Regions from separate parts of the Bacillus sp. VA13 genome, predicted to be linked through region 1. Evidence: riboswitches for the same ligand, from Rfam matches in the RefSeq annotation. Region 1 holds a riboswitch; each other region holds the start of a gene.
The links. Region 1 has a riboswitch for S-adenosylmethionine ahead of metN (methionine ABC transporter ATP-binding protein MetN). Riboswitches for the same ligand answer to the same signal wherever they lie in the genome.

Region 2: another riboswitch for S-adenosylmethionine. It lies ahead of metK (methionine adenosyltransferase); the one in region 1 lies ahead of metN (methionine ABC transporter ATP-binding protein MetN).
Region 3: another riboswitch for S-adenosylmethionine. It lies ahead of AC0C66_RS00500 (phosphoadenylyl-sulfate reductase); the one in region 1 lies ahead of metN (methionine ABC transporter ATP-binding protein MetN).

The regions. Positions count from the first base shown of each region.
Region 1 covers NZ_JBVQPP010000005.1:115,942-119,975, forward strand. The annotation lists gene AC0C66_RS18175 (YusG family protein) at 1-16, shown strand, start outside; gene AC0C66_RS18180 (toprim domain-containing protein) at 94-456, shown strand; gene AC0C66_RS18185 (thioredoxin family protein) at 458-778, shown strand; gene AC0C66_RS18190 (SCP2 sterol-binding domain-containing protein) at 886-1,230, shown strand; SAM riboswitch class I at 1,345-1,451, shown strand; gene metN (methionine ABC transporter ATP-binding protein MetN) at 1,557-2,582, shown strand; gene metP (methionine ABC transporter permease MetP) at 2,575-3,243, shown strand; gene metQ (methionine ABC transporter substrate-binding lipoprotein MetQ) at 3,257-4,034, shown strand, end outside.
Region 2 covers NZ_JBVQPP010000001.1:1,533,357-1,537,390, reverse strand. The annotation lists gene AC0C66_RS07925 (DUF2584 domain-containing protein) at 1-176, shown strand, start outside; gene pckA (phosphoenolpyruvate carboxykinase (ATP)) at 215-1,798, opposite strand; SAM riboswitch class I at 1,996-2,134, shown strand; gene metK (methionine adenosyltransferase) at 2,302-3,504, shown strand; gene asnB (asparagine synthase (glutamine-hydrolyzing)) at 3,653-4,034, shown strand, end outside.
Region 3 covers NZ_JBVQPP010000001.1:95,681-99,714, reverse strand. The annotation lists gene sat (sulfate adenylyltransferase) at 1-322, opposite strand, end outside; gene cysP (sulfate permease) at 371-1,435, opposite strand; gene AC0C66_RS00500 (phosphoadenylyl-sulfate reductase) at 1,447-2,148, opposite strand; SAM riboswitch class I at 2,313-2,418, opposite strand; gene pyrE (orotate phosphoribosyltransferase) at 2,563-3,195, opposite strand; gene pyrF (orotidine-5'-phosphate decarboxylase) at 3,192-3,911, opposite strand; gene AC0C66_RS00485 (dihydroorotate dehydrogenase) at 3,880-4,034, opposite strand, start outside.

The DNA.
Region 1 (4,034 bases):
AAACGGCTGGTGTTAATGTTGGCGGTGAATTTCACTGCCTTCTTTTACAATCTGAACGTTTCAAATATGACGCGGCAGGTGAAGAAGATGAAGATGGATGAGCTGGAAAAGGTTATGATTGTCGAAGGGAAAACAGATAAAGAGAAAATCGAAAGCGTCCTGAATGAACCAGTGCGCATTATCTGCACAAATGGAACAATCAGCCAGCTGAAGCTTGAGGAATTGGCTGACGAGCTTTACGATAAAGACGTCTATATATTAGTTGATGCTGATGAATCAGGCGAGAAATTAAGAAAACAGCTGAAAAGAGAATTTAACGAAGCCTGCCATCTCCATATCGACAGAGCCTATAAGGAAGTAGCGGCTGCACCCAGGCACCATGTCGCCTCTGTATTGCTGCGTGCGAATTTGAATGTCCATACTATTTTTCTTGAAAGAAAATCCCGAGGTGTATAGCATGAAAGAACTCCAAGAATATGAGCTTGAGCACATTGAAGATGATGTGTATCTCCTTTATTTATATACTCCGTTTTGCGGCACCTGCCAGCTTGCAAGCAAAATGCTGACAGTGGTGAAAGAAATGCTGCCTGATGTCGCCTTCTATAAAAACAATGTCAATTACTCTCCGACATTCGCAAAAGCATATCAAATTGAAAGCGTCCCTTGTTTTCTGCTGTTTAAAGGCGGAAAAGTGGTCGAAAGAGGATATGCGTTTCACTCTGTTTCTTATTTATATGAGCTGATCAAACAAAAATCATCTTCCGCATCCCATTTATGACATATTTCTCTGCACAATCCAATGAAATTGTCGTTCGTTTTATAAAGGGGTTCTTGCGCCAGAAAGAGAAATGTGTATGTATGACCAACAAATAGGAGGTTGTACATATGGAGAAAGCGGAAGTTTTAGAAGATGAGTATCAGCATCTGTTTTTAAAACCCCTTTTGAACGCTTCGACATTGCTCATTACCTTCCAAGGAGAAACAGAAGCCTTAACCGTCTCAATAAACGAACAGGGAGAAATGAAAAAAATTTCTTCGCCCCAAACGTCCAACCTGACCTTTTACGGAAACCAAACAGAAATTATTGACTTATTGCACGGAGACATTTCCCTTCAGCACCTTATTCAGAGCGGAAGCCTCAAAGTAAAGGGGTCATTCAGGGCCCTGTTAAAACTAGAAGCCATACTCTGGCTGACGAACGGATTTTTTCAGAGGATTTTAAAGAATTAAAAAATAGGTAATTATTATAATAGTAAAAGTTGACATCATTTATTTTATTGACATTTAATCATTCGCCATGCTATTCTACATTAAGAATTTCCGGACGAAAAAGACTATATATTTCTCTTATCAAGAGAGGTGGAGGGAAGTGCCCTATGAAGCCCGGCAACCATCAACGCTGTTGAAATGGTGCCAATTCACACGAAGCGTTCAGCTTTGAAAGATGAGAGAAAGGCATTTTATATAAGCCTTTCTGCTCAAGTGTGCAGAAAGGCTTTTCTTTTGCAGAAAAACCCGGAAGATTTCTTAGAATAGTGTTAAGGCAGGTGATTGCTTTGATCAATCTTCAAGATGTTTCAAAAGTTTATAAGTCGAAACACGGAGATGTCAATGCTGTCCAAAATGTCTCGCTTTCCATTAAAAAAGGTGAGATTTTTGGAATTATAGGATATAGCGGAGCTGGTAAAAGTTCCTTAATCCGTCTGCTGAACGGCCTTGAGAAACCAACCTCAGGAACCGTGGAAGTGGCGGGAACCAAGATTAATGAAGTGAACGGACGCGCTTTAAGAAATGCACGCCATGAAATCAGCATGATTTTCCAGCATTTCAATTTGCTTTGGTCGCGGACCGTTAGAGACAATATCATGTTTCCTTTAGAAATTGCCGGGGTGAAAAAGAGCGAACGGATCAAGCGCGCCGATGAACTGATTAAACTGGTAGGTTTAGAAGGAAAAGAAAAATCTTATCCGTCTCAGCTGAGCGGCGGGCAAAAGCAGCGTGTCGGAATCGCCAGAGCGCTTGCAAACAATCCGAAGGTTCTCCTTTGCGATGAAGCGACATCAGCATTAGATCCGCAAACGACAGATTCAATTTTGGATCTATTGTCCGATATTAATGAAAGACTCGGTTTGACGATTGTGCTGATCACACACGAAATGCATGTCATCCGCAAAATCTGCAACAGAGTCGCTGTCATGGAAAACGGAAAGGTTGTGGAAGAAGGCGAAGTTCTCGATGTCTTCAAAAATCCGAAGGAAGACATGACAAAACGATTTGTTCAGCAGGTGACAGAGCCGGAAGAAACGAAAGAAACGCTACAGCACCTTCTTGATGAAACAGCATCAGGAAAAATGGTTCAGCTCACATTTGTCGGTGATTCTGCTGAACAGCCTCTGATTACAGAGATGATCAGAAACTTCAATGTCAGCGTCAATATTCTGCAAGGGAAAATCTCTCAGACGAAGGATGGAGCTTACGGTTCACTGTTCATCCATATTGATGGAGACGAGGAAGAAGTGCAAAACGTGATCCGGTTCATTAATGACAAACAGGTGAAAGCAGAGGTGATCACGAATGTTTGAAAAATACTTTCCGAACGTTGATTTAACTGAGTTGTGGAACGCGACATATGAAACACTTTATATGACGCTGATCTCTTTATTGTTTGCTTTTGTCATCGGGGTGATCCTCGGCTTGCTGCTTTTCCTGACAAGCAAAGGGAGCCTTTGGCAAAATAAAGCGGTCAACTCTGTGATTGCGGCCATTGTCAACATATTCAGATCGATTCCATTCCTTATTTTAATTATTTTACTGTTAGGGTTTACGAAGTTCTTAGTCGGCACGATCTTAGGGCCTAACGCCGCATTGCCGGCGCTGGTGATCGGTTCGGCACCGTTTTACGCGCGCCTTGCTGAAATCGCATTGCGCGAGGTTGATAAAGGTGTGATAGAAGCCGCTAAATCAATGGGCGCTAAAACGTCTACGATTATTTTCAAAGTGCTGCTTCCGGAGTCTATGCCGGCTCTTATTTCTGGGATCACGGTTACGGCCATCGCTTTGATTGGCTCAACGGCAATTGCCGGAGCCATCGGTTCAGGCGGCCTTGGAAACCTTGCGTACGTAGAAGGATATCAGTCTAATAATGCTGATGTTACCTTCGTTGCTACTGTGTTTATTTTAATCATCGTCTTTATTATTCAAATCATCGGTGATGTAATAACAAATATTATAGACAAACGATAAGGGAGGATTTACATTGAAAAAGCTATTTTTGGGTGCATTACTGCTTGTGTTTGCAGGGGTTATGGCTGCCTGCGGTTCAAATAACGGCGCTGAATCCGGCAAGAAAGAAATTGTGGTTGCAGCGACAAAAACACCGCATGCGGAAATTTTAAAAGAAGCTGAACCATTGTTGAAAGAAAAAGGCTACACGCTGAAAGTGAAAGTGCTTAGTGATTACAAGATGTACAACAAAGCTTTAGCTGATAAAGAAGTGGATGCGAACTACTTCCAGCACATTCCTTACCTTGAGCAAGAAATGAAAGAAAACACAGATTACAAACTTGTGAATGCCGGAGCTGTTCACTTAGAGCCATTTGGTATTTACTCTAAAAAATACAAATCACTGAAAGACCTTCCAAACGGTGCGACAATTATCCTGACAAACAACGTCGCTGAACAAGGCCGTATGCTTGCAATGCTTGAAAACGCAGGATTAATCACACTTGATTCTAAAGTGGAAACAGTTGACGCAACATTGAAAGACATTAAGAAAAACCCGAAAAACCTTGAATTCAAAAAAGTAGCGCCTGAATTAACGGCAAAAGCATATGATAACAAAGAAGGAGACGCGGTCTTCATCAATGTAAACTATGCGATCCAAAATAAATTAAATCCTAAAAAAGACGCGATTGAAGTAGAATCAACGAAAAACAACCCATACGCTAACATCATTGCGGTAAGAAAAGGCGAAGAAGATTCTGCAAAAATCAAAGCGCTAATGGAAGTTCTTCACTCTAAAAAGATCAAAGACT
Region 2 (4,034 bases), on a different contig from region 1:
ATATATTTACGTTAGAGAAAGACGGATACCGTGTATATCCGATGGAGATTCCGATGGATGTGCGCAAAACAAAGTTCGGCGAAAAGTCAGGCACAGCTGAAGTGCAGAAACTTCAATGGGAAGACGGCCGGACCATCATTACGTACAAGCTGACTTCTTTGCATTCTGTCAATTAAAACAAGCCAAGAGCGTAATTGCTCTTGGCTTTTGCTTTTTAAACGAGAGGGCCGCCTGCCTGTGCAATGGCATCTGTATGTGCGAACTTTTTAAAATTCTCTTTGAATTCATTTGCGAGGTAGAAAGCTTTTTCTCTGTATTCTTCCTTGTTGCTCCACGTGTTTTCAGGCTGAAGGATATGATCAGGAACGCCAGGAACATGGACCGGTATATGCAGGCCAAAAATATCGTCAGTCATCATTTCTGCATCCTCTAATTTGCCTTCAATCGCTGCTTTGACCATCGCTCTCGTGTAAGAAAGCTTCATGCGCTCGCCTGTACCGTAGCCGCCGCCGGTCCAGCCGGTATTGACCAAGAAAACGTCTGCGCCGTGTTCATCGATCTTTTTGCCGAGCATTTCAGCATAGACGTGAGCAGGAAGCGGCAGGAACGGTGAGCCGAAGCATGTGGAAAACGTCGTCTCAGGAGATGTCACACCGCGTTCGGTTCCGGCAAGCTTGCTCGTATAACCGCTCAAGAAATGATACATCGCCTGCTCCTTCGTCAGTTTGCTGATCGGAGGCAGGACTCCGAATGCATCAGCCGTCAAAAATACAATTGCTGAAGGGTGGCCTGCCATGCTTGGTGTCACGATGTTGTCAATCATATGAATCGGGTAAGCCGCACGCGTGTTTTCGGTATAGAATGAATCATCATAATTGGCTTCACGTGTATCTTCATCCACAACAACATTTTCGAGAACAGACCCGAAGCGGATCGCGTTAAAGATCTGAGGCTCCTTTTCTTCGCTTAAATGAATACACTTGGCGTAGCATCCGCCTTCAATATTAAAGACGCCTGTGTCAGACCAGCCGTGTTCATCATCGCCGATCAGTTTGCGGTCAGCATCGGCTGAAAGGGTGGTCTTGCCTGTTCCAGACAGTCCGAAGAAAAGGGCAACATCGCCTTTTTCACCGACATTGGCAGAGCAATGCATGGATAAAATATCTCTTTCAGGGAGCAGGAAATTCATAATGGAGAAGATGGACTTCTTCATTTCTCCGGCATACTCTGTTCCGCCGATTAAGATCGTCCGCTTTTCGAAAGAGACAATAATAAAGGTTTCGGAATGTGTGCCGTCTGTTTTTGGATCCGCTTTGAAATGCGGAGCAGAAAGAATGGTAAACGGCTGTTCAACTGTTTTCTTATCATTGCCTTCCGGGCGGATAAACAGCTGTCTTGCGAATAAATTGTGCCATGCGAACTCATTTACGACGGTGATCGGCAGTCTGTATTTTTCATCTGCGCCGGCAAATCCTTCGAAAACAAACAGCTCATCTCGCTGTTTCAGATAGCTGACAACCTTCGTGTACAGCCGCTCAAACGCTTCTTCTGAAATCGGCTGATTCACCGTCCCCCAATCGATCTTATTTTTCGTGCTTTCTTCCTCCACGATAAATTTGTCTTTAGGTGAGCGTCCTGTATAAGCGCCTGTTGTCGCCCGAACAGCACCCGTGGAAGTTAAAATGCCTTCGTTCCGGGAGAGTACTTTTTCTGTAAGCTGTGCTGCTGATAAATTATGACGCACATTTGGGCTTGTTAATAAGGCTTGTAAATCAGCGGTTAAATCAACTGAGTTCATATGAAACCTTCCTTTATCGTTTTTTGTGTTTTGCTAATTGTGAATTAGTATAACATATATTTTCAAATAGTCTATACTATTTATTGTTTTTTGTGTGTGCGTTTTCCAATGTTTTCCCTCGATATAGGTGCCTATTTCTTCTGAATCATATTGACATTGCAAACCCTTTTACGATAAGATATTTCATTGAGCGGATACTCTTATCCCGAGCTGGCGGAGGGACAGGCCCTATGAAGCCCAGCAACCGGTTTCTCTGTTATTTATTATGTTCAACTGTGTGAGACAACCAAGGTGCTAACCTGTTGCAAGGTTGTATGATTCCTTGAGCGATAAGAGTGAAAGGCACAAAGACCAAACCCTTTCCTCGATGGAAAAGGTTTTTTTATTTCATAAATATGCCAATTAACATTCTCTAATATAACGTTACATTGTATAAGAGGGAGCGAGTTCCGTATCATATATACAAGGTCTTTCGGGAGGCCTTGTGCAGGAGGAAGCAAATCATGAGTAAAAATCGTCGTTTATTTACATCAGAATCTGTTACGGAGGGGCATCCGGATAAAATCTGTGACCAGATTTCTGACAGCATTTTAGATGAAATTTTAAAGAAAGACCCTAACGCGCGTGTTGCTTGTGAGACGTCTGTGACAACTGGTTTGGTGCTTGTCAGCGGAGAGATCACAACATCTACGTATGTTGACATTCCGAAAACGGTTCGCCAAACCATTAAAGAAATCGGATACACACGTGCGAAATACGGATTTGATGCGGAAACTTGTGCGGTTTTAACATCAATTGACGAGCAGTCTGCTGATATTGCAATGGGTGTAGACCAAGCGCTTGAAGCCCGTGAAGGCACAATGAGCGACGAAGAAATTGAAGCGATCGGTGCGGGTGACCAAGGTTTAATGTTCGGTTACGCGTGCAACGAAACGAAAGAGCTTATGCCTCTTCCAATTTCACTTGCTCATAAATTAGCCCGCCGCCTGAGTGAAGTCCGTAAAGAAGATATTCTTCCATACCTTCGCCCTGACGGCAAAACACAGGTAACGGTTGAGTACGATGAAAATAACAAACCTGTCCGCATTGACGCGATTGTTATTTCAACTCAGCACCACCCTGAAATTACGCTTGAGCAAATCCAGCGCAACATTAAAGAACATGTTATCAATCCGGTTGTTCCTGAAGAGCTGATTGATGAAGAAACAAAATATTTCATCAACCCTACAGGACGTTTCGTTATCGGAGGCCCTCAAGGGGATGCGGGACTTACAGGACGCAAAATCATCGTTGATACTTACGGCGGCTATGCGCGCCACGGCGGAGGAGCGTTCTCAGGTAAGGATGCAACGAAGGTAGACCGTTCTGCGGCTTATGCAGCAAGATACGTTGCGAAAAACATCGTTGCGGCTGAGCTTGCTGATTCTTGCGAAGTACAGCTTGCTTACGCGATTGGTGTTGCACAGCCTGTATCAATCTCAATCAACACATTCGGTTCCGGTAAAGCTTCTGAGGAAAAACTGATTGAAGTTGTTCGCAATAACTTTGATTTACGACCTGCCGGCATTATCAAAATGCTTGATTTACGCCGTCCGATCTACAAACAAACTGCTGCGTACGGCCACTTTGGACGCCACGATGTTGATCTTCCGTGGGAACGTACAGACAAAGCGGAGCAGCTGCGTAAAGAAGCGTTAGGAGAATAACTTTATAGCCGCTTACTCGTTAAGCGGCTTTCCCTTTTTCACGTTGTATTCATGTTTATTTTTTTACATAACCGTGAAACCAAATACTATTCACAGCGTCTATAAATAGGGGTTCAATGATGACAATTTTAATTATGGAGGCAATACTATGTGTGGATTTGTCGGGGTTTTTAACAAGCATCCGTTAGCTCAAACCGCTGATCAAGAAGAACTAATCAAACAAATGAACCAAATGATCGTTCACCGCGGTCCTGACAGTGATGGATATTTCCATGATGAGCACGTTGGATTCGGATTCAGACGGCTCAGCATTATTGATGTAGAAAATGGCGGACAGCCTTTATCATATGAAGATGAAACATATTGGATTATCTTTAACGGAGAAATCTATAACTATATTGAATTGAGAGAAGAACTTGAAGCAAAGGGGTATACATTCAACACGGATTCGGACACAGAGGTTCTTCTTGCGACTTACCGTCACTACAAAGAAGAAGCGGCGTCCAAACTCCGCGGTATGTTTGCCTTTC
Region 3 (4,034 bases), on a different contig from region 1:
TTTGGATAACGCCGTATGTTTCTCCTTCATACGTTAACTTTACCGTTTCACCGACTGACAGTTCCGCTGCTTTTTGCGCATCAACCGGAAGCGTGATTGGAAGGGACCAGACAACGCCGGAAGAAAGACGCATGCTTTCGACAACAGATACGTAATCTTTTTCATTAAAGAAGCCTTCGATCGGGCTGTATGCACCGATTCCGATTAATTCCAAATCTGCGAAAGAAATCAAATCAAGTTCAATTTCTTTTTGAATGCTGCTCACATCATATGATTCATCTACTCTGTTTACTAATGTTCCTCCGTGTGGTGCTAAGCTCATAATATCGATTTCCTCCTAGTTAACATATAAAATAACTCAGATTAATGATCAGATTCCCCCGCCTTGTTCGTGGACAGAGCGTCTCTCTTTACGTATGGCCTTCGTCAGGCTGACGGCACCGCCCGCCGCTAAAAGCACACTTACCATGATAAAGATTGAATAATAATCCGCTTTTAAAAACAAGGATACAAGCAGATAAGAAATTGATAAAGATAAAAACGGCGATACAATCCATACCTTCAGCATCGTTTGAACAACTTGTTTATGGAACACGTTCGGACCGTTTTTTGCCATGCCTATTCCGATAATAGACGATGACGTGACTTGCGCCAAGGGCACCGGCATCCCAAATACAGAACTGATGATCACCAGTCCGGCTCCTGTACCGGATAAGAGAATGCCTTCTCCTTTTGAGAATCTCGTAATTTTCTTCCCGTTTGTTTCTAACACCCGCCGGCCTAATAACAACGCGCCAAGAGCAACAAAAGCTCCCCCGTATAAGGTTCCTTTCGTTACATCCAGCACACCGGCCGCCACTAACGGGCCAACGGCATTCGCCACATTGTTCATACCGGCAGAGAATGCTTCAAAAAATCCGGCACCTAACAAAACAATGCCAAGGATTTTTTGCTTTTTAGAAGATTTAATTTCAATCTTAAAATAACGAAACAGCTTAGATACAAAATATGTGAAACCGAAAGCGAACAGCGGGACAAAAACCCAAAACGACACAATGACCAGCAGGTTGTTCACAAACAATACTTTGTAAGCCACTCCCACGCCGACAACTGCGCCGACTGTTACTTCACTTGTCGACAAAGGAATGCCGAGAAGATTAGCCGTAAAGAGCGACAGCGCAGCGGCTCCAATAATGATGCAAACAATCGTCAGTGTAATCGTCTGCTCGGGGATAATCCCGGAGCTGATGGTTTTTACAACCTCGCCCCCGCCAATGACCGCCCCGGCCAGCACACCGACTGCGCATAGGATCAAAGCGTAGGTTTTCTTTTTAATGGCTCCAGAGCCGTAAGCAACTCCCATCGAAGCTGCAGCGCCGCTTGCACCAATATTCATCGCGAAAAACAAGCTAAATAAAATAGCGGCTAGTTCCATTTTGCAGCTCCTTATTCATGCAGTCCGCATTCTGTTTTCGCCATACCATTCCATCTGCCTGAACGTAAATCCTCTGCGGTAAAAGCAGGAGCCGTGCAAGGCGCGCAGCCAATACTAGGATATCCTTGATCATGAAGCGGATTGTAGTCCAGCTCATTCCGGGATGTGTATCTCCAAATGTCTTTCCAAGTCCAATGGATAAGCGGGCATACTTTTACTGATTTGAATTTTTCATCTTTGTTTAAGAAATTCGTATTGGCACGGCTTGGCCCTTGATCGCGGCGCAGACCGGAAAGCCAGGCTGGATGTCCTGAAAGCGCCTCTCTTAAAGGAACAACCTTTCTAAGATAGCAGCACTGATTCGGCTCTCTTTCCCACAGTTTGTCACCATGTTCTTCGGCTTGCTCCTCAAGGGTAAGGTCTGGTTTTTTCAGGATGATATTAAGACCCGGATAACGCTCTTTCACTCGTTCAATCGTTTCATAGGTTTCTTTAAAATGAAGTCCTGTATCAAGAAACACAATCTCTGCGTCTTTTTTTACTTTATAAATTAAGTCAATCAGAACGATTCCCTCAATTCCGAAACTGCAGGCATAAACAAGCTGATTGCCGTAATGGCCGTATGCCCACTTTAAAACTGAAAGCGCTCCTTTATAAGGGTCGTCTTCCGGAAATGTAATCGTTGGTTCTTCCCAATTATCGTACGTTAACATTTCTTCTTTCCTCCTTTCGGAGACAAACAAACAGTAGCTTTCTGCCGGTTGTCTTTTCCCAATTGTAATGTGATGCGCGGCTGCTGTTATCACAAACAGCCTTTTTTCCTCTTAAAATAAAAAACTTTCAATCCGGCGGAAAGAAAGACAGGAACAGCATGTAGCCCTTATCTTTCAAAATGGAATTCATTTTGCTGGAAGTAGCACCTTACAAACTATGCAGGTTGCCGGGCTTCATAGGTCCAGTCCCTCAGCCGCTCTTGATAAGTTTTTAGATTTGTAGTAAATTTTAGCACAATTCTAACATAAGTCAACCCGACTTTTTTTATAGGATTAATAAAAAAACAGGCCGAGTGGCCTGTTTCCAAGTACAACAAGGCTTTGAAGCCTCTATACATCACCGAAATTTATTTCTTATTTTTTAAACCAATCTTTTGACTCGGGATTTCGTTTCCACGTTTTCAGCTTTTCTAGATCGTCCGAATGAATATTTCCGTTTTCGAGCGCGACCTCTGTGAGCGTATCGTAATCAGTTAAAGAGTAGTATGGAAGTTCTGCCTTTGCGAAGGCTTCCTGCGCTTTAGGGAGCCCGTACGTAAAAATGGAGACGACACCGAGCACTTCACAGCCAGCCGCTTGTAAAGCTGCCGCAGCTTCAAGTACGCTTCCTCCTGTGGAGATTAAGTCTTCAATAACGACAGTTTTTTGCCCCTTTTGAACAGCTCCCTCAATCTGATTGCCTTTTCCGTGCGCTTTCGGCTTGCTTCTCACATAACACATCGGAAGATTCAAACGGTCAGCCGCCAGAGCAGCATGAGGAATACCGGCTGTAGCTGTTCCCGCAATCATTTCAGCTTCAGGAAAATGCTCTTCGACAAGCTTGCTGATACCTGAGGCGACATCATTTCTGACCTCCGGGAAAGATAGCGTAAGGCGGTTGTCACAGTAGATTGGCGATAAAATGCCGCTTGCCCATGTAAATGGCTCGTTCGGGCGTAAAAATACAGCTTGGATGTCTAATAGATGTTTTGCGATGATTTGTTTCATGATTTGATTCCCTCCCATTCGAGTCTGACAGCTTCATAGGCTTTTACTGGGTCTTTCGCTTTGGTAATCGAGCGTCCTACCACAATCGCTGATGAACCTTTCTCTTTTGCAATTGCAGGTGTCGCTACGCGGATTTGGTCATTCGCAGCGTCCTCTGACATCCTGATCCCCGGAGTGACAGTCAGAAATGAAGGCGACACCGCTTGGTAAATGGCTTGTGCTTCATGAACAGAGCAGACCACTCCATCAAGCCCGCTTTCTTCTGCCAGCTTGCTGTAGTGCACGACCGTGTCGATCAGAGGCTTTTCGATCAGCAGTTCATTCTTCATCATTTGTTCAGATGTACTTGTCAGCTGGGTTACCGCGATAAGTGACGGGCGTTTTTTTCCGGAAAGCGTTCCTTCTTCTAAGCCTTCCAGAGCTGCTTGCATCATTTTTTTGCCTCCGGCCGCATGAACATTGACGAGGTCCACCCCGAGACCGGCAAGGCGCTTCATCGCTTTGTTTACAGTGGTCGGGATGTCATGAAGCTTTAAATCTAAAAACAGCTCGCAATTTCTTTCTTTTAATTGTTTAACTATAGAAGGCCCTTCTTGATAAAAAAGTTCCATTCCAACCTTTACAAATAACGGTTCTTGTTGAAAAGGCGCTAAGAACGCAAGTGTTTCTTCAGCTGATGCAAAATCAAGCGCGATGATGGGCAGGTTGTTTTTCATGGTTCCAGCTCCTTCCGATGCATTCTTCAATTGATTGATAGCCGTATTGACGCAAAACAGATGGAAGCTGTTCAATCATGTCCGGGCATGCAAAAGGATTCACAAAGTTTGCTGTTCCGACAG